4 regions of the Lysinibacillus sp. NPDC093692 genome follow, and region 4 is predicted to be linked to each of the others. Evidence: riboswitches for the same ligand, from Rfam matches in the RefSeq annotation. Region 4 holds a riboswitch; each other region holds the start of a gene.
The links. Region 4 has a riboswitch for lysine ahead of ACQKN4_RS07185 (aspartate kinase). Riboswitches for the same ligand answer to the same signal wherever they lie in the genome.
Positions count from the first base shown of each region.

Region 1: linked by a shared signal. The riboswitch ahead of ACQKN4_RS03635 (cysteine hydrolase family protein) and the one ahead of ACQKN4_RS07185 (aspartate kinase) in region 4 are both predicted to bind lysine.
Region 2: linked by a shared signal. The riboswitch ahead of ACQKN4_RS18750 (amino acid permease) and the one ahead of ACQKN4_RS07185 (aspartate kinase) in region 4 are both predicted to bind lysine.
Region 3: linked by a shared signal. The riboswitch ahead of ACQKN4_RS15115 (transporter substrate-binding domain-containing protein) and the one ahead of ACQKN4_RS07185 (aspartate kinase) in region 4 are both predicted to bind lysine.

Region 1 covers NZ_JBNNUW010000002.1:176,174-181,394, reverse strand. The annotation lists gene ACQKN4_RS03640 (APC family permease) at 332-1,675, opposite strand; gene ACQKN4_RS03635 (cysteine hydrolase family protein) at 1,689-2,405, opposite strand; lysine riboswitch at 2,559-2,743, opposite strand; gene ACQKN4_RS03630 (hypothetical protein) at 3,500-3,817, opposite strand; gene ACQKN4_RS03625 (hypothetical protein) at 4,293-4,448, shown strand; gene ACQKN4_RS03620 (hypothetical protein) at 4,674-4,937, opposite strand.
Region 2 covers NZ_JBNNUW010000020.1:2,120-7,340, forward strand. The annotation lists gene ACQKN4_RS18740 (nitric oxide synthase oxygenase) at 1-749, shown strand, start outside; gene ACQKN4_RS18745 (CynX/NimT family MFS transporter) at 828-2,036, opposite strand; lysine riboswitch at 2,209-2,385, shown strand; gene ACQKN4_RS18750 (amino acid permease) at 2,469-3,929, shown strand; gene ACQKN4_RS18755 (serine hydrolase domain-containing protein) at 4,297-5,221, shown strand, end outside.
Region 3 covers NZ_JBNNUW010000013.1:86,675-91,895, forward strand. The annotation lists gene ACQKN4_RS15105 (amino acid ABC transporter ATP-binding protein) at 48-779, opposite strand; gene ACQKN4_RS15110 (amino acid ABC transporter permease) at 792-1,517, opposite strand; gene ACQKN4_RS15115 (transporter substrate-binding domain-containing protein) at 1,707-2,573, opposite strand; lysine riboswitch at 2,689-2,875, opposite strand; gene odhB (2-oxoglutarate dehydrogenase complex dihydrolipoyllysine-residue succinyltransferase) at 3,413-4,642, opposite strand; gene ACQKN4_RS15125 (2-oxoglutarate dehydrogenase E1 component) at 4,737-5,221, opposite strand, start outside.
Region 4 covers NZ_JBNNUW010000005.1:20,155-25,375, reverse strand. The annotation lists gene ACQKN4_RS07200 (amino acid permease) at 1-58, shown strand, start outside; gene trxA (thioredoxin) at 192-503, shown strand; gene uvrC (excinuclease ABC subunit UvrC) at 657-2,453, shown strand; lysine riboswitch at 3,077-3,255, shown strand; gene ACQKN4_RS07185 (aspartate kinase) at 3,470-4,702, shown strand; gene ACQKN4_RS07180 (methyl-accepting chemotaxis protein) at 5,088-5,221, shown strand, end outside.

The sequences.
Region 1 (5,221 bases), on a different contig from region 4:
TGGGTGATTTTTTTGTTCTCCCCTTACAACATACGGCCTTGTTGATCGTCTATCTGAATGCTGTGGAGTACCTAACAAAAGCTCAGAGAGATAATGCAGCAAACTGGCTTATGAATTGTGGAGTTGCTCCTCTAAACACAGCTCATCGAGGAAGGATGTGGGGGATTGTTAAGGGTATACCCGTAAGTAAAGATATTTTATACTGCGAGTATTTTACTTTCGTATAAGATATTCCTGTATAAAAATAAATCAGGTACCTAACATCGATAAAAATTACCAATACTAGATAACTGACTTATCTTAGAAATTTACTCTAAGCTCTTTCGGTATTTTATAAATCCGTAAATGTTGGTGGTTTCTTTTTGAAGCCTTTCGTCGTAATGAAAGCATAGATAAAACCGATTGCAAGCCAGATAAAGCCTACCTTCAATGTCATCGGTGATAAATTAATAAATAAGTAGAAACAAATACCAAATCCTAGCCCTGGAATTAATAAGTATCGAATTATTTTCATTTCTTTTTTACGGAAGAAGTAATACACGATCACTGACAAATTGACAAACATAAATCCTGTCAGACCTCCAAAGTTCATTAATTCTGCTATAAAATTTGCTGATAAAAACAGCGCTCCTAAAACACTAATCACACACATCAATAAAATATTGTATACCGGTGTTTGATATTTTGGATGTAAATGTGTGAAAAACTTTTTCGAAAGTACCTCATCACGCCCCATACTAAACATTAAACGAGATGCACTTGCTTGTCCTGTTAAACCAGCTGTCACTGTTGATACAATAATCGCAACCGTATAAAGAGTTGCAAGAACTGCACCACCTGCTTTTTCCGCTACATCAAATAAAGCCGTATCAGCTGAACTAAAGTTTGTAACATCAGGCCATACAAGCTGAGCTACATATGCTTGCACAATAAAAATAAGTCCTCCGATTAAACAAGCTAAAATAGCTGCCTTCCAAATATCCTCTTTTGGATTGACTGCCTCTTCTGAAAGTGTTGTAATCGAATCGAACCCTAAAAACGAGAAGCAGGCCATTGTTGCACCAGAAATAATTGCAGACATAACGAATTTTTCATCGTTGAAAAACGGTGCAACAGTAAAGAGCGACGTATCACTTTCCGCACCGACAATTGTCTTTACACAAAAAATCACAAAAATAACGACTACAATTCCCATAAACATAACGAGGGTTTGATTTGTTTTTGCTGCGATGCCAATACCTAGAATATTGACAGTAGTTATAATACCTGCAATTAATAACACCCATACCCAATACGGAACAGATGGTATTAATGCATTCGCATATGAAGCACCTACCATGAATACAATGAGTGGCACTAAGACATAATCCATAAACATTGCCCAACCTGCAAAAAAACCTAAATGCGGATTGATAGCACGTTGGGTATATGTATAAGTCGACCCTCCATTTGGAAAAACAGCAGCCATTCGACCGTAACTATATGCAGAAAACATCATTGCAACCATCGCAATCAAGTAGGCTAATGGCAACATTCCACTTGTAGACTCTGCTGCAAAGCCATAAATATAAGCTGGCGCAATCGGTGTCATAAAAGCAATACCATAAATGACTAAATCTTTTAATGTTAAAACACGCTTTAACTGTGGTGTATGATCATTTGGTGTTTGACTCATAGTCCATTTCCTCTCACAGATTCATTGGTTCGCGTTTTGATAGTTCTTCCGTTACTAAATCAATTACTTCATCTGTACTCATCACTTGGCAATAAATTTGATTCATAATCATAATTTCAGCATCATGAAGCTGTTGCGTTGCAGCTGCACATGCATCTTCCACTAAAATAACTTCAAATCCTGCGTCAGCTAAACTTCGAACTGTTGAAGCAACACATTGATCTGTTACAACACCTGTACAAACTACTGTTTCAATGCCCATATTACGCAGTAAAAATTCATAATTCGTACCACTTAATACGCTATCTGTCGTTTTATTTACAACAATTTCGTCATCAAGAGGCTTTAATTCATCCACCATCTCCGCTCCTGGGTCACCGATTGGCAATAAAATATTGTTCCACCCTGTCCGGCGTTGTACAGGAGAACGATCTCGTCCATCTTTATGATGGCAAGCAATGCGACCAAATGTTACTTCTAATTTATTAGTACGGAAAAAATCTAAAAGCTTTTTATTGTTCGGGATCGTTAAATTGTCGATACGATCAAAAAAGTATTCCCACTGATCAAACATGCCCTTTTCTCTTGCAACCTGCGCGTCTAATCCGTCTCGGCTAATAAACTGATGTTGCATGTCTACTATTAGTAATGCTGTTTTATAAGGGTTCACGTTTATTTTTTGACCGTCAGTCGGTAAAAATTCATAATATAATGTTGATGTATTATCCATAAAATCCCCTCCAAAATACCTCTGATTCCAAAATGTATAGACAAATAAAATATAGACTCTTTGTGTAAAAGAATCTGTCTAACACAAAAATGACCTACTCATTTCTAGAAACTTAAAATGAATCGACCATTTAAAATTCCCACTGTTTGTCTAAACAGAGATAGCACAACTTCATAAACACGTATGTTTACGAAGACAGTCCTGCAACTATTCGCTACAGCCCCAGTATATGATGGCGAGAACTCATCACATACTTCGGCGACACTTCCTTCTATCTAACTTCTTCATCTTCTCGGACTCCATTAGGTACTGTTAACTGCCGCGCCTCTACCTAACTATCAGAAAAGTGTGAATTATTTGATTATTTTAAATAATTATATTATTGCGTTTTTTATATGTCAACTTTAAAATCTACTATATTTTATAAGATTTATCGCGCACAACCACAAAAAAATGACAATCAAAACAGTTTAAATAATAACTATTTACAATAAATACCACAATACATCAACAATTGTATAAGCATTTAATTATTCACCTCTTGATTTTTCATTACCTATAAACCGTTCCCTTATTAACGCTCACGATTCACAATATAATTCATAAATTACCCCAGCGATAATTTTGATTATTTTGCCGAGTTTGCACGGCATCCACCCCTTTAGGAATATTTTGGGCTACCATATTTAGCATTACCCAAATCATAGTGGATTCCGACTAACGCCGTAAACAATTGTTCGAAGAGGGAGGTTTACCCCCCACGCAATTTTTTTAAAAAATTTTTGTCCTATAGAAAAAAATCATCTAACACATAGTAAAAAACTTCTCAGAAAAACAAGCTTCTAATTAAGTAGTCTATTAATACACAAAAATGCCCTACTTATATTACCAGCTATAAGTAAGGCACCTCTAAAATTATATTCCGTTTTATTGAGCATATACATTTACTTCTACGCTACTAAAAATATCATGATATAAAACAGTAATAAAAGGTCGCAGCAGCAGCACAACCACCTTCGCTAATAGGCAATCCCTTTTTGATAAGCAACTCTATTAAGTTGAAGAATTATTTTCCATTATGTATCTAAGTTTGATTAACTCAAGTCTTTCTTTTTTCTTCTTTTCTTCTTTTCTTCTTTTCTTCTTTTTGATTCTTTTACATAATTAATATAGTTTCCTGTTCCTTCTATTGCTGAAACTGCAATGATGGCCCATTCTAGTGGATTAACATCTCTTAGCGATTCCTTTCCATAGAATAGTGTAACGCTAGCAATAAACCCATAGAGAATTGCTTTAGAAAAATACTCCCAAATAGGAGAATAATTTTCTATATTAATTTTTCCGTATATTTTGTCTATTAAGATTACCATTCCTAAAATTAAAACTACGGTCATAATCATTTCCGTCTTCATAGTCCACCTCCATAAAAATTTTAACACATGCTTCATTATATAATCTCTTCGAAAATATCTTCAATCCTTTGCACAACAAAAGAATCCATTACTGGAAATTAGTTCTTTTATCATTTCTTTGGTAGATCTTAAGGCCGTCCCACTTTACAAGATAAAACTCAACCCGCTCGATCGATGGATAAGGAACATCAACTTCCATTTTCTTCTTACGAGTATATACACGATTAGTAGTCTTTTTCTGCTTGAGCAGATGGATCTGCAGTTCCATCAGAATCTAAGAATTAAACTTTCTAAGATGAGACAAGTAACCACTAACAAGTGATTTAACATTACCGGCTGCGTTCTCAGAAAGTGGAGGTGAAAATGTTACTATATCCATACCTTTTGTTTCATCACAAATATTTCACTAATTAATTGTAAGTTATGCGGATAAAAAATCATCTTTCTCTCACACTAATGGTGGAGGTGAGATGACATGGGTAATAATAAACATAAAAATAATAAAACTCAAGACAACAAAAAACAGCAGAATCAAAATCAAAATGCTAACAGAGAACGTAAAAATGAAAACAGAGAAGAGTTCGCTGAAGAAGTAGATTTCAGTAATATTCAAAATGAAAATAAACGTTAATAGTGATAAACAAAATCCCAATATTCACCTTAGAAATAGGTGTGTATTGGGGCTTTTCTTATTGTGTAAACATCACCTAGATCCATCTCTTTCGATTTCTTAAAGTACAAAAAAAACGGAAATAATTCCGGGCTGATTACCACTTACTTTTTTCCTTCATGACACACTGTTTCGCTTTCGCATTCGATCTTAAGAATAACCTAAGACAATGGTAGTTTTAACTTTTTATTTTGATAAGAATTCAGATACCACTAAAGCCGTAATACAATAAATATCTATTGGTATCAATAAGAGCAATCCTATTATCCAGTTTAATTTTATATATACATTAGGTGGTATTATTTTCGATGCTATTTTTGTATTTCCTACGAGTTCATTATTTTCCCGTACTCCTTCGGAAATATTCTCAACCTTTAGTTCTACTTTAGTTAAATTAGGATTATGAAAATCAACCTCTAAAAATGCGTATTGAGGATTTGAAATCGACAATTTTACACTCCTTTGTTTCATCCTAATTCCTTAATAAATTAATTAAAAGCTTAAACTGCATGTGGCTATTATATTCACAAGGTAGTAACAATATTCACTATTAATTTACAAAGTTTTGCAACGAGACCAATCAATTGTCGATTATTGACGTAAAATTTTAAAGAGTCCCTATGTATCTGTTAGGATAACTTCATGTCGTGATCCTCACCTATGATGAATTCAGATGGTAGTATTGTAAAAGCATTCTCCTTATCACCATCTGATTCTGTTATACCTGTCGAAAT
Region 2 (5,221 bases), on a different contig from region 4:
CGACAATAACGATTTTTGCACCAGGACGAGTTCGTATATGGAATCATCAGCTAATCCGCTATGCAGGCTATGAAACGGAATATGGAATCGTTGGTGATCCGCATTCCGTTGCGTTTACGAAAGTATGTGAATCACTTGGCTGGCAAGGTGAGAGAACAGCATTTGATGTGCTACCGCTTGTCGTACAGGTGGATGATAGAGAGCCACAAGTGTTTATAATCCCTGACGAATATGTGCTAGAGGTACCGATTCGCCATCCAGAATCTTCTCAAGTAGAAAAGCTAGGATTGAAATGGTATGCAGTGCCGATTATTTCGAGCATGCGCTTCCAAATGGCAGGTATCGACTTTGAGACAGCTCCATTCAATGGTTGGTATATGGGTACAGAAATCGGGGCACGTAATTTAGCAGATCATGAGCGCTATAATATGCTACCCGCTATAGCAGAAATTTTTAACCTTGATACAGCTAAACAGGCATCTCTATGGCGTGACCGAGCATTAGTTGAGCTGAATATGGCCGTTCTACATTCTTTTAAAGAAGATGGGGTGAGCATTGTAGATCATCATACAGCTGCACAACAATTTAAATTGTTTGAGGAAGCAGAAGCAGCAGCAAATCGTGAGGTTACAGGCAATTGGACATGGTTGATTCCACCTCTTTCGCCAGCTACAACTCATATTTATCACAAGCCTTATGTTAATGTTTACAATACACCGAACTATTTTTATCAGAAACCACCTTATTAATAGAGAAAGGCAGCTCACGTTAACTTATTTCAGCGGGTGTCCAAACACCCGCTGAAATAAGATCATGCGCTACCTTTTTTAATTTACATATTCATTTTTAGAAGCTCTAAATGAACATAAGAAGAGTATGAATGCTACGACAACAAATAACCAACCAGTAATATCCCAGCCACCGAATATATCATGTAAATAACCGAATAAGATTGGACCGATTGCAGCTAATAAATACCCCAATGATTGTGCAAAACCTGATAAATCAGCTGCCTCAAAAGCGGTACGGGTACGTAATGTAAAGAACATCATCGCTAATGAGAATGAAGCTCCTCCGGCTAAGCCTAGTAGTACCATCCAAAGTATAGCGAGGTTTGTCCATTCCATTACTAGTCCGATAAAACCAATTAAGTAAAATGCCGTAAACATGAATACGAGAGGTCGCTGAGATGTCATTTTACTAGCGATAATAGGCACAGCTAAGGCCATTGGTACTTGTGAAAATTGCATGATGGAAAACATCCATCCTGCACGATCTGCAGCTAATCCTTGTGCTATATATATTTCAGGAATCCAAGCAGCGGTTGTATAGAATAATAACGACTGAAATCCCATAGCTCCCGCTACTGCCCAAGTTACAGGTGATTTCCATAAAGGTGTACGTTCTTTCGTAGTTTTAACATTAGGCTCCGGCTTATTAAATTTCAACTGTGGAATCCAAATTAAAATGGTTAACACCACGAGAACAAGTGCGACTGCCAGTGCACCTTGCCAGCCAATTGATGAATGGGCAACAGGATAGCTAATGCCAGCGCCGAGCCCAGCTGTCAAATTCATCGACATTGTGAAAAAGGCCATAAGTAAACCTACGTGATAAGGAAACTTCAATTTAAGTAATCCTGGAATAAGTACGTTACCGAATGAAATGGCTATACCAATTAGCGCAGTGCCAAATACGAGAAAACTAGTTGTACCGAGGGAGCGCAGTACAATCCCTAATGCCAAAAGAATAGTCGATAAAAATAATGTTAGTTCTAGCCCGATTTTACGTGCGACAATTGGTACGAAAGGTGAGATAATTGCAAATGCTAGCAATGGGATTGTTGTTAGAAAGCCCGCTAATGCATAGGATATGCCGAGGTCTTCTCGGATAAAGGAAATAATAGGTCCAACAACTGTTAGCGGCATCCGTAATGTCGAGGCAATACAAATTACGCCGATCACTAGTAATAATGTTGTACCTTTCCAGTTAATTTTCCTGCTAGGATAAGTATCGGTATGTTCATGAGTAGTCAAATAAATCCCCCCTGTTAGAACAATTATGATTGAACCACTATACCACTTTATCACAATAATAAAAATAGTTGAAAATTCACAAAATATAGAATGTTACTTGAGTTATTGAAATGCCATATGTCATATGTTAGAATAATATTCATCATAAATTTAATAATATGCCTCATGTTTATATTGAGGTAGAGGTCGCGGTATTTAAGAGTATGCTAATGGAAATGACAAGCATTTAAGATATTAGTTGAAAGGAAATACTGCCGAAGTGTGAGGGGACTTGAAAACCTCATGCTGGGGCTGTCTCCGAAAGGAACAGAACTGTCACGTTTGGACAACGTGTTGAGCTATCATTTTGAAAGAACAGAGGATTTACTTAGCCATCACTGCCGTTCATGTGATGGCATTTTTTTCGCCTCTTAAAAGGAAGGAAGTTAAATTGTGAGTGAAATTAAAGTCAATCAGCTCGGCCATAAAGCGCCAAAGTTGAAAAAAGAATTAAAAAGCCGTCACATTACAATGATTTCATTAGGCGGTACAATCGGTACAGGATTGTTTTTAGCTAGTGGTGGTGCCATTGCACAAGCAGGTCCTGGCGGTGCACTTCTTGCTTATGCATTAATCGGTATCATGGTTTACTTTTTAATGACGAGCTTAGGTGAAATGGCAGCCTATATGCCATCATCGGGCTCATTTAGTACGTATGCTACAAAATTTGTGGATCCAGCTCTAGGCTTTGCACTTGGTTGGAACTATTGGTACAACTGGGCAATTACAATTGCGGCAGAAATTTCTGCTGTATCATTGATTATGAAATATTGGTTCCCAGATAGCTCATCAGCACTTTGGACTGTTTTATTTATTGCTGTTGTATTATCGTTCAATCTATTATCGGTAAAAAGCTATGGTGAAAGTGAATATTGGTTTGCCATGATAAAGGTTGTAACTGTAATCATTTTTATTATCATCAGTTTCTTAATGATATTTGGTATTTTAGGAGGAAACGCTCCGGTAGGCTTTACGAATTTCTTTATTAGTGATGGACCATTCCACGGTGGTTTCCTTGCTACATTTGGTATTTTCTTAGCTGCGGGATTCTCGTTCCAAGGAACAGAATTACTTGGAATAACAGCAGGTGAAACAGATGATCCTGGTAAAAATATTCCGAAAGCTGTTAAGTCCGTTTTCTGGCGAATTCTTTTATTCTATATTTTAGCGATCGGTGCAATTGGTCTGTTGATTCCGTTTACAGATGCACGTTTGCTATCTGAAGATATCGCTGTTTCACCATTTACACTGGTGTTCGATCGTTTAGGAATTGCCTTTGCTGCATCATTGATGAATGCTATCATTCTAACGGCAATGCTGTCAGCAGGGAATTCAGGGCTGTACGCATCTTCTCGTATGCTTTGGCAATTAGCGGTAGATGGACATGCACCTAAATTTTTCGCTAAACTAAGCCGTCGAGGAATTCCGATTTACGCATTACTGGCGACTTTAGCTGTCGGCTCCCTAGCATTTTTAGCTTCATTCTTTGGTGATGGTGTGGTCTACATGTGGCTTCTAAATGCCTCTGGGATGTCTGGCTTCATTGCTTGGCTAGGAATTGCATTTAGCCATTACCGTTTCCGTCGAGCGTTCGATGTACAGGGATTAGATCCGAAATTGTTGCCGTATAAAGCAAAATTATTCCCATTCGGTCCGCTATTTGCCTTTACGGTTTGTATGATTGTTGTTATTGGACAAAACTACAATGCCTTTATGGGTGGTTCAGTAGATTGGTACGGAGTCCTTGTCTCGTATATCGGTATTCCACTGTTCTTACTGTTATGGCTTGGCTATAAAATTAAGCATAAAACAAAAATGCTTCCGCTTGAGCAATGTGATTTAAAAGTAGATTAATAAATAATAAACTGTCCTGTGAGCCGTAGAAAATGGCTTGCAGGGCAGTTTTTTTAGTTGAAAAATGAATTTGCAAGCTCAAACATATAATCTTGTCAGAGAAAAAACTGTCAGTGAAAAGTAAAATCCTTTAAGCCTCAAAAACTGCATCCCCATAATAGTGAACACTGATACGTTTTTATAGTTTTTCAGACCGTCCATCCATTTTTGGTACCCAACCTTAATATGGTAAACTGTTTTAGAAATGAATAACCACTAAATTTTGGTTATGGAATTTATTGAAACGTATACCATCTATCTTCATTCAATAGAAATAACTGCACGTAAATCTTAATAGGTGAGGACAAATAATCAAAGGAGGGGGAAGATGATAGACTATCCATTTTTACAAAACAGATTAAAAAAAGAAAAGATTAATACTTTTTTGATTAATAGTCACGGTAAAACGATATTTCGATACTATAAAAACAACAAACAACAACAGAAACTTCATAAAATTAATTCTTGTACAAAGAGTATTCTTTCAATTTTATTTGGCATTGCAATAGATCATAAATATTTGGAATCTGTTCATATACCTATCCATTCTTTTTTTCCTGAACTATTCGAACGGCAAGATGACAAACGTAAGTTGGATATGACAATATATCACCTTTTAACAATGACGGAAGGGTTAGATTTCCCGGAATTCGGAGAATGGAATTGTTTTGCTCCTATGGTATTTCATTCTGATATAGTAAAATTTATAGTGAATCGTCCAATGGTACATCCAGTGGGTGCGCATATGAATTATAACTCGGGTTGCTCCCATATACTATCTGCTATATTGCAGCAAGTTACGAATATGAAAACAAAAGAATTTGCCAATCGTTATTTATTTCAACCATTAGGTATTCAAGAATATCAGTGGTACGAGGATAAGAAGAAAATTAGTAAAGGGGCAGATGGTCTTTTATTAAAGGCAGAAGATATGATGAAAGTAGGGCTCTTAGTTTTAAAGAAAGGCGTATATAACGAGAAAAGGATAGTTTCAGAGGATTGGATTAACCATTCGATAAAGCCGAATTTGATGACTTATGAAAAAATCGGTTATTACGGGATGCATTGGTGGGTAAATAAACAGAATGAAACTAAAGCTTTTTCGGAAGATAATCAATATTTCTTTGCATTAGGCTTTGGGGGGCAATATATTTTTATTTGGCCAAAGGAAGAACTAGTTATTACTATCACAGGTGATTTGTATGAAACTAGTTTATTACCGCTTCAATTAATAAAGGATCACATCTTAAGAT
Region 3 (5,221 bases), on a different contig from region 4:
TTTGGACTCACTTTTTTAGTTATTCATTACCAAACGTGTAAACTTTTTTATCTTAATGTCCGTTTTAAAAACGCTTTTGTCCGTTCATGCTGAGGGTTTACTAAAACCTGAGTTGGAGGGCCATCCTCTACAATAACACCTTTATCCATAAAGACTACACGATCGGCTACTTCTTTAGCAAATTCCATTTCATGTGTAACGATTAACATCGTATTTCCAGAATCCGCTAACTGACGCATTACCTTTAATACTTCTCCAACCATTTCTGGATCGAGAGCTGACGTCGGTTCATCAAACAGCATTACATCTGGGCTCATTGACAATGCTCGTGCAATCGCTACACGCTGTTTTTGACCGCCAGATAGTTGCCGAGGCTTCGCATTGACGTATTGATCCATACCAACAATTTGTAAATATTTTAGTGCCACTTCATCCGCTTCTGCCTTCGAACGCTTTAATACTTTCATTTGACCAACTGTGCAATTTTTTAGCACATTATGATTATTGAATAAGTTAAATTGCTGGAATACCATGCCTAAATGTGTTCGGTACTCTTGGATATTATGTTTATCGTCTAAAATGTTTTCATCTTTATAAAAAATTTGACCGCCACTTGGTGTTTCCAGTAAATTAATGCAGCGTAGTAGTGTTGATTTACCAGATCCAGAAGAACCGATTAAGCAGACAACCTCACCCTTTTCTACTTGAAAATTTACATCCTTCAACACTTGGTTACGACCAAATGATTTACTTAAATGCTCTATTTTAATAACTGTCATTTGCTCATCCCCCTATACTGCTTCTTTCTGTTGTTTTTTGTAGGCATCTGGTCCATCCAGTCGCTTTTCAATATACAGTAAAATTCTTGATGCTGTGAATGTCATGACGAAATATAGGATACATGCTATAAAGAAGGATTCGAAATAGCGGAAGTTATTACCCGCAATCGACTTTGTTTGGAAAAATAATTCTGTAACCCCAATAACGTTTAAAACTGCTGTATCTTTAATGTTCATAATTAATTGGTTACCTGTTGCCGGCAATATATTTCGGGCAACTTGTGGTAATACAACATGTAGCATGATTTGAACATGATTCATGCCAATAGCCGATGCAGCCTCGTACTGCCCTTGATCAATGGAAACAATTCCACCTCGTACGATTTCTGCCATATAAGCACCTGTATTTAGTGAAACAACTAAAATACCTGCCGTAATAAAGTGCATATCAATGCCAAATGCTATATCTAATCCGTAAAATACAACCATTGCTTGTACAATCATTGGTGTACCACGGAAGAATTCGACATAGCATGTTAGTAAAAAATTAATGAGCTTTAAGCTATAGAAATTTACACCTTTTTTGCGAACCTTTATGGTATGCATAATTCCGATGAAAAATCCGATAAGTGCACCAATAATTGTACTACTAATTGAAATAAGTAATGTATAATAAGCACCTCGTAAAAACATTTGCCAGTTGTTCTCAACAATAGAAATAATCCAATCAAGACTCATGATGTACCTCCTAACAACGTCGTGTTGCTTTTTCGTTACTGTTGTCTCTTAGCTATCAACCACTTTCATTGGGCTTCTGTTTCTTTAATTTTATGAAACTATTAGCTAAGACATTATTATTTTTTTGTGATTGTTATTAAATGAGATGTTATGGAATGCACGGGCTAATAGTTAGCCCGTGCATTCTTGTTATTGTGCTGCTGGTTGGTGGTGGATTGCTTCTTCCATAATTTTTTGACGATCATCTTCTGAAATACCTTTTAAGATTTCATTGATTTTTTCAAGCTCAGCATCACCTTTACGTAAACCAACTGCAATAGATGTATTAGAAACATCTGTATCAAAGCCTTTTTCAAACTTTACATATGTGAATTTATCATTTGTAGCAGCAGCGGAAATACCTTCTGGACGTTCTGCTACATAGCCGTCAATTTTTCCAGCTTCTACTGCTACACGCATTGCTGGGAAGCTATCCATTGCTGTTTGTTTTTTTACACCTTTGATTTGATCAATAACAGTGTAGTTAGATGTATTTAATTGTGAAGTAATTTTTGCACCTGAGAAATCTTGAATAGATGTTGCATTTTCATATTTACTACCTTTTTTAACAACCATTACAAAATCAGATGTATAGTAATTGTCAGTGAAGTCGATTGTCTGCTTGCGCTCTGCAGTAGGTGACATACCTGCTATGATTGCATCTATTTTATTTGATTGTAGAGCTGGTACTAAGCCATCCCATTCCAATTTTACGATGACTAATTCTTTTCCTAAGCCTTCAGCTATTTTTTTCGCCATTTGTACATCATAACCGCCTGCATATTCTGCATTATCGGCAATTTTTACCGCGCCATTTGCATCACTTTGCTGCGTCCAGTTAAACGGAGCATAGCCCGCCTCCATCCCGATTCGGAATTGGCCGCTTTCTTCTTTCTTATCAGTACTTGCACTGCCATTACTAGACGATGTCGTCTCCTTCTTGTCACTAGCACCACAAGCTGCTAGCAAGATTGCTGTCATTACGGTCAACATTAATACTAACCATTTTCTTTTCATGTAACATTCCCCTTTTCTGTAAAAAAATAAGACAACTGTACCAAAAAAGACCTAAGTACTGAACTTAGGTCTTACTTTTTTAACAGTTGCCCAAATCCTCACTAAAATTCCATCATTCCGAGATAGCACAACCTAGTAAACCTGGAAAATAATTCACTAGGACAGTCCTGCACTTATTCACTGCAGACCCAGCATAAAAGTACGAGCTCCTTTTATACTTCGGCGATAGTTCCTTCTCCATTGCGTCTTCGCTTGCTTATACTCAACAATGAACTAATAAATACCGCGCCTCTACCTCACAATAGGATAAATGTGAGGTTTGTATATTTAATTGATATTAAGATACTACTATAAAAACAATATTTTCGTCAAGACAATTTTATTACTTTTCTGATTAATTACAATATTAGGGTTTTTTAGCCTTTTAAAGACATATATATACTTTTGCAAAGTCGAAAATGATTTATTCGAATGTTTTGTCGAGAAAGTCCGTAAAATCGCCCATGCTCCATTGTACGTACTCCAACCAACTTATATACGTGGATACGCTTGTAACACACGCGACAAAGAACTGATTTTTCAGAAATCAAGCAAATAATTAATATTTAAATTATTTTATAGTAATTCAAAAGAAATTGTTGAACTGTAAAGATAACACCATTTGCACTATACGCATTTTTACTGTGAAACTTTCACAAACGATCTCAGCTCTTCTTTCGGTCGCTTCGCTTGCTTTATCCGTCACTTTGGCTCTTTTATCCTTCCCTCCCACAAATGCTTCATAAAAAGCAAAAAAACCTTGCGAAACGATGTTCGCAAGGTTTTAAGAAACTCAGGAATTAAGAATTTAATAATAAATCTTCTGGGTTTTCAAGTAGTTCTTTAACAGTTTTAAGGAAGCCTACAGAATCTTTACCATCGATAATACGGTGGTCATAAGAAAGTGCTAAGTACATCATTGGGCGAATTTCTACTTCACCATTCACTTCAACTGGACGTTTTTTGATTGAGTGCATACCAAGGATACCAGCTTGTGTACCATTCATGATAGGTGTAGACATTAATGAACCGAATACACCACCATTTGTAATTGTGAATGAGCCACCTGAAAGATCTGCTAAACCTAATTTTTTGTCGCGTGCTTTTTTAGCTAGGTCTGCAATTGAATCTTCAATTTCAGCAAAGTTTTTGCGGTCAGCGTCACGTACTACTGGTACTACTAAACCTTCTTCTGTTGATACAGCTACACCGATATCAAAGAAGTTGTTTAAGTGAATTTCATCGCCAGAGATTTGTGCATTCACATATGGGTATTTTTTAAGTGCTGCAACTACAGCTTTTGTGAAGAATGACATGAAACCAAGTTTAGAGCCAGTTGACTCGAAGAATTGGTCTTTTTTACGAGAACGTAAAGCCATAACGTTTGTCATATCTACTTCGTTAAATGTTGTTAACATTGCTGTAGATTGTTTTACTTCAAGTAAGCGTTTTGCAATTGTTTGGCGACGACGGCTCATTTTTTCAATTGTCACACGTGATTCATCAACAGCTGCTACTGCTTTAGGTGCTGCTGGAGCTGCTTGTGGTGCTGCTACTGGAGCTGTACCATGAGCTGCAACGTCTTGTACACGTACACGGCCTTGTGGATCTACTGGAGATACAGCAGCAAGGTCAATACCTTTTTCACGAGCAAGTTTACGTGCTGCTGGAGACGCGATTACACGCTCACCAGAAGTTTCTACTACAACTGGAGCTGCTGCAACTGGAGCAGGTGCTGCTGGAGCTGGAGCTGCCTCAACTGGAGCTGCTGCAACTGGAGCAGGTGCTGCACCTTCGCCAGCTTCTACAACTGCGATTACTTGACCTACAAGTACAGTATCGCCTTCTTCAGCTAAAATTTGAGTTAAAACTCCTGCTTCTTCAGAGATGATTTCAGCGTTTACTTTATCTGTTTCAAGTTCAACGATGAATTCACCCTTTTCAACGCGATCGCCCACTTTTTTTACCCACTGTGCGATACTACCTTCTGTAATCGATTCTGCTAATTCAGGGACTTTAATTTCAGCCACTTTCATTTCCTCCTTTAATTAACGTGCATTGGTGCACATCAATGGGCTACTGCCTAAGCAAGTAGCCCGGCTCTCAAAAATATTTAATATATGATTATTTAACCTTTACAGGCTCAGCAACTGCTTCTTCTACAAGTGCGGCTTGAGCTGCTTTATGAGAATCTGCATCACCTTCAGAAGTTGAGCTCATTGCAGGACGGCCTACATAACGTAGCTTTTTACCTTCTGAAAGGTCGTGTAATGTTTCTAATGCATAATTCCAAGAACCTTGGTTTTTAGGCTCTTCTTGTACCCAAACAATTTCTTTTACATTAGGATACTTAGCAATAATACCAGCAACTTGCTCTTTTGGGAATGGGTAAAGTTGTTCTACACGAGTAATGTGTAGGTGATCGAAGCCTTCACCGTCTTTAATACGGTCTGCGATGTCGATCATGACTTTACCTGAACCTAAAACAATGCGCTCTACAGCTTCTGGTTTTGAACCTAGGCCTGGTTGTTCAATTACTTCTTGGAATGAACCATTTGCTAATTGATCAGCATTTGCTGCAGCTAATGGGTGACGAAGTAAGTACTTAG
Region 4 (5,221 bases):
TATTTATCTCTTTATTACGTTAACCTATGTCTTTAAAGGTCGTTTTCAAGAAAATTAGGCTACACTAAAAATGAACTTAATGTCTTATTCGACCTAAATTTTCATAAATTAAGCATACTAGGCAGATTGTTCGCTCAAGAGAATTTATCCATGCTATACTACAAACATAGTAAGTTTAAGGAGGATTTCAAATGGCAATTGTACATGCAACAGATGCAACTTTCCAAGATGATATTAAAGAAGGGTTAGTACTAGTAGACTTTTGGGCTGCTTGGTGCGGACCTTGTAAAATGATTGGACCAGTTCTTGAAGAAATGGATGCTGCAGGTAGTGCGGCTAAAATTGTAAAAGTAGATGTAGATAACAACCAAGGTACTGCAGCGCAATACCAAATTATGTCTATCCCATCTTTATTACTTTTCAAAGACGGTGAATTAGTAGACAAAACTGTTGGTTTCCAACCAAAAGAAGCGTTAGAAGCATTTATCGCAAAACACGCTTAATCTATTAGAAAAAAAGAGTCGAGCCATCAATAGATGTGCTTGGCTTTTTTTCGTTATATAATAAAGGGAGAGCTATGGATAGGCAATGTGGTGTGCAAAGCTCTATAAAAAGGAACGAAAGCTAGTTTTAACAAAAAGGGGGGCAGGTAGGCGATGAATGATTTAATTAAACGAAAGCTTGAAATTTTACCAGATCAGCCTGGCTGCTATTTGATGAAAGATCGACAAGGTACTATTATTTATGTCGGGAAAGCAAAAGTGCTGAAAAATCGAGTACGCTCGTATTTTACTGGTACGCATGAAGGGAAAACACAGAGACTTGTAAGCGAAATAGAAGATTTTGAGTACATTGTGACATCCTCCAATATCGAGGCATTAATTTTAGAACTTAATCTTATAAAACTACATGACCCGAAATACAATGTTATGTTGACGGATGATAAAACGTATCCGTATTTAAAAATTACAAATGAAAAACATCCACGACTTATTACAACACGAAAAGTGAAAAAGGATAAGGCAAAGTATTTTGGTCCCTATCCAAATGCGTATGCAGCAAGTGAGACGAAAAAGCTGCTAGATCGTTTATATCCTCTTCGAAAATGTGTACAACTTCCTTCAAAGGTTTGTTTATATTATCACATGGGGCAATGTCTAGCTCCTTGTGTGAAAGAGATTGATGTTGACACTTACAACGATATGATTGAAGATATGACAAAATTTTTAAATGGTGGGGTTGAAGAAGTAAAAAAAGAGCTAGAGGTAAAGATGCTAGCGGCCGCAGAAAATTTAGAGTTTGAACGTGCAAAGGAATTTCGCGATCAAATTGCACATATTGATACAGTCATGCAAAAGCAAAAAATTGTATCAAGTGATACAACTAACCGCGATGTATTTGGTTATGCAGTCGAGAAGGGCTGGATGTGTGTGCAAGTTTTCTTTGTCCGTCAAGGAAAGCTCATTGAGCGAGATGTCTCGATATTTCCGATTTATCAAGAGGCAGAAGAGGAATTTTTAACGTTCGTTGGGCGCTTTTATGACAAGCTAGAGCATATCAAGCCTAAAGAAATTTTTATCCCACAATCTATTGATGCGGATATTTTAACGGAATTATTAGAAGTGAAGGTACTAACACCAAAACGTGGGCAAAAAAAAGAGCTTGTTGATTTAGCGATTAAAAATGCTGAAATTGCTGTTGCAGCGAAGTTCCAGCTTATTGAACGTCAGGAAGAACGAACAATAGGAGCATGTGAGGCGCTCGGTGAAGCTATGGGCATTTCTGTGCCTTTACGGATCGAATCTTTCGATAATAGTCATATGCATGGAACAGATGCTGTATCTGCAATGGTTGTATTTATCGATGGTAAACCTGCAAAGAAGGAGTATCGAAAATACAAAACACGTACAGCTGCTAAGCACGATGATTACGGGGCAATGCAGGAAGTGATCCGTCGTCGCTATACACGAGTATTAAAGGAAGGTCTACCTTTACCAGATTTAGTACTAATTGATGGCGGGAAGGGGCAAATGGAAGTCGCGCGGGAAGTATTAGAGGATGAGCTCGACCTTGTCATTCCAATTGCCGGATTAGCAAAAGATGACAAGCATAATACGTCTCAGCTTCTATTTGGTGATCCACCTGAAGTAATTGCATTAAAGCGCACAAGTGATGGCTTCTATTTACTGCAACGAATTCAAGACGAAGTACACCGCTTTGCTATTACTTTCTTACGACAGCAGCACGAGAAGCATGCTATACAATCTGTCCTCGATCAAATAGAGGGAGTTGGTCCAAAGCGAAAACAGCAATTACTTAAGCATTTTGGCTCTGTCAAAAAAATTCGTGAGGCAAGTGTGCAAGCATTACAGGAAGCGGGGATGCCAGCAAGTCTAGCTAGTAATATCCACACTTATTTTCATTCAGAAGAAAACACTACATCCGAAGGGTAAGTGAGATGAATGTAGATGGAATTCCTTTTCGGTGGGTGTCCAAACGCCTGTACCTGTCACTACGCTTTCGGTACCAAAGACATTTGCTGAATGAAAATAGAGCCTCCGGTGGATCTCACGGAATCGGAAAAGAGTTCACAGGGGATGTTAGCCTAAAACCATCGCATCCGTGCGATAACGGTTAACTGACCTTCATCGGTAAAAACGCCACGTCCTGTGGCATTACCGAAATGACCGACAACCTGTCGGCCCTCGTGTTGTTGCTGTCGCTACGCTTTCGCACAGACAAAAACATGTTGCTGTCGCTACGCTTTCGCACAGACAAAAACATGTTGCTGTCGCTACGCTTTCGCACAAAAAACATCTGCAGGCCTAAGCACAAAGCCGATTTCAGACGCATTGTTTATCTGTAGCGGAAGCAAAGTCGTAGCTACAATTACGCCAAGGCGAAATTGATTTTATACAAGAGACATTGTCAAAGGATTAGACGTATGCTAAGGTTTGTATATAACATAGCTATTCAATATAGCAATGTCATACACAGCATCTTAGTTTTCAAGTAGTTTCTACTTATTAAATTGGAAATTTCTTCGCTAAGATTCAATTAAATACAATCACTTTTTAGTGATGATAGAGGTGCAAGGTTCAAGAGTAGTACATACGAGGACGAACAAGTCCAGTGAAAATGTATGAAAGGGGAACTTGCCGAAGTGGAGCATCGTTGTTTCCGATGTTGTGCTGGTTTTACATTTAAGAGATGTAAGACTGTCGATTCTAAACGTTTCGGAGAGCTATCACACATGCGCAAGTTACTTTTATTGTACATGTTATAGGCAGCTTTCACGTTATGTGAGAGCTGCCTTTTTAGATTCCTCGAAACAACATTTTTTCAAGGCTGTTACTCTTACCTAAGAGTTGAAGGGTGTTATTTGCTTTTGCGATGTTTTTTGTGAAAAGCTGCAAAATTATAGCTACTTTATAATCAGCGAAATGATTAAATACGAAGGAGAATGAAGATGGAGAGAATTGTGATGAAATTTGGTGGTGCTGCATTAGCATCATCTGAACACATTCAAGATGTTGCAAAAAAGGTGATTGCACAAAAGGAAAGTGGTTTTGATATTGTCGTTGTCACTACAGGAATGAGAGGGACGTCTAAAGAATTAGCAAAGATGGCTTGTAATCTATCAGACAATGCGTCTAAACGTGAACTAGACGTACTATTGTCAACAAGCTCACAACTATTATGTGCATTAGTGGCAATTGCTTTGCAGGAAGAAGGTTATGATGCAGTGTCATTAACAGGCTGGCAGGCAGGTATTCAAACCGATGAGGTGTATGGTAATGCACGAATTGATGGGCTAGAAGCTAGTCGAATAGAAGAGTATTTTACTCAGGGAAAAATCGTCGTCGTTGCAGGGGGACAGGGAATCAATAATTCACGGAATATTACGACGCTTGGTAAAGGTGGTGCGGAGACGACGGCTTTAGCTATTGCTGCAGCTTTAGAGGCGGAGCGCGTAGATATTTATACGAATGTGGATGGAGTTTATACAGCTGATCCAAGTCAGGTTGCTGGGGCACAAAAGTTAAAAGAAATTTCCTATGATGAAATGCTAGAGCTATCAAACTTAGGATCACAAATTTTACACCCACGGGCTGTAGAAATAGCAAAGAAGTTTCAAATCCCAGTTACCATTCGGTCAAGCGAAAAAGATACAGAAGGTACTTTATTGAAGGAGGAAGTTGAAATGGAGAAAAATTTAATTGTCCGTGGTGTTGCCTATGAGTCAGACGTTATTCGCCTCACGGTAGGGTATGATGCTTATTCTAAAGCTTCGTTAGCAGATATATTCACAATACTTGCAGAAAATCGCATAAACGTTGATATAATCGTACAAGCAATAATTGATGGCTTAAAGCTGACTGTATCATTTACTATTTTAAAAGAGGAGTTCGCTGATGCATTACGTGTCCTAGAAGATAGTAAAGTATCACTAGGGTTTAGTTTTGCTGATTTTGAAATCGGTTTAGCGAAAGTTTCTATTATTGGTTCAGGAATGGCATCTAATCCGGGGGTGGCTGCCCGTATGTTTGATCGTTTACGCCGTGAAGATATCCCTGTAAAAATGGTAAGTACTTCTGAAATAAAAGTGTCTGTCGTTGTTCCTCAGGACGAAATGATTCGTGCAGCAAATGCATTACATGACGAATTTAACCTCTTTCAGCAAATGTCTCCGAAAGCGTAGCGACAGGTACAGAAATCTCCTTTAAGTCACTTTTTAGAGGGTATCCAAACATTTGCTGAAATAAAGGAACTCAGTCTAAGAACGCCACGTCCTGTGGCATTACCGAAATGACCGACATCGTGTCGGCCCTCGTGTTGCTGACGCTACGTTAGCACTGCGCTTCCGCACAAAAAACATCTGCTGGCCTAAGCTCAAAACCGATTCCGGACGCAATTATTCCGAGGCATAATTGATTTTAGAACAAGCGCTTTACATATAATATTGAATAGGATGTGTCATTAAATGGCACATCTTTTTTTGTTTACATTAATTTCATACTTTATCTAATTTTATTATTATATAATAAAATGTGACATGTTTTTCCAAGGGGAAGGTGGGAGTTAATATGGTGTTATTCGGTTTGTTTCAAAAGCCAGTGGATGAAAGCGTTGAGCAACACAACGATTTAGAAATACAAATATTAAAAAAGCGAATTCTGGAATTAGAACTTGAGCAGGACAGTATTGATGTGAAAAATGC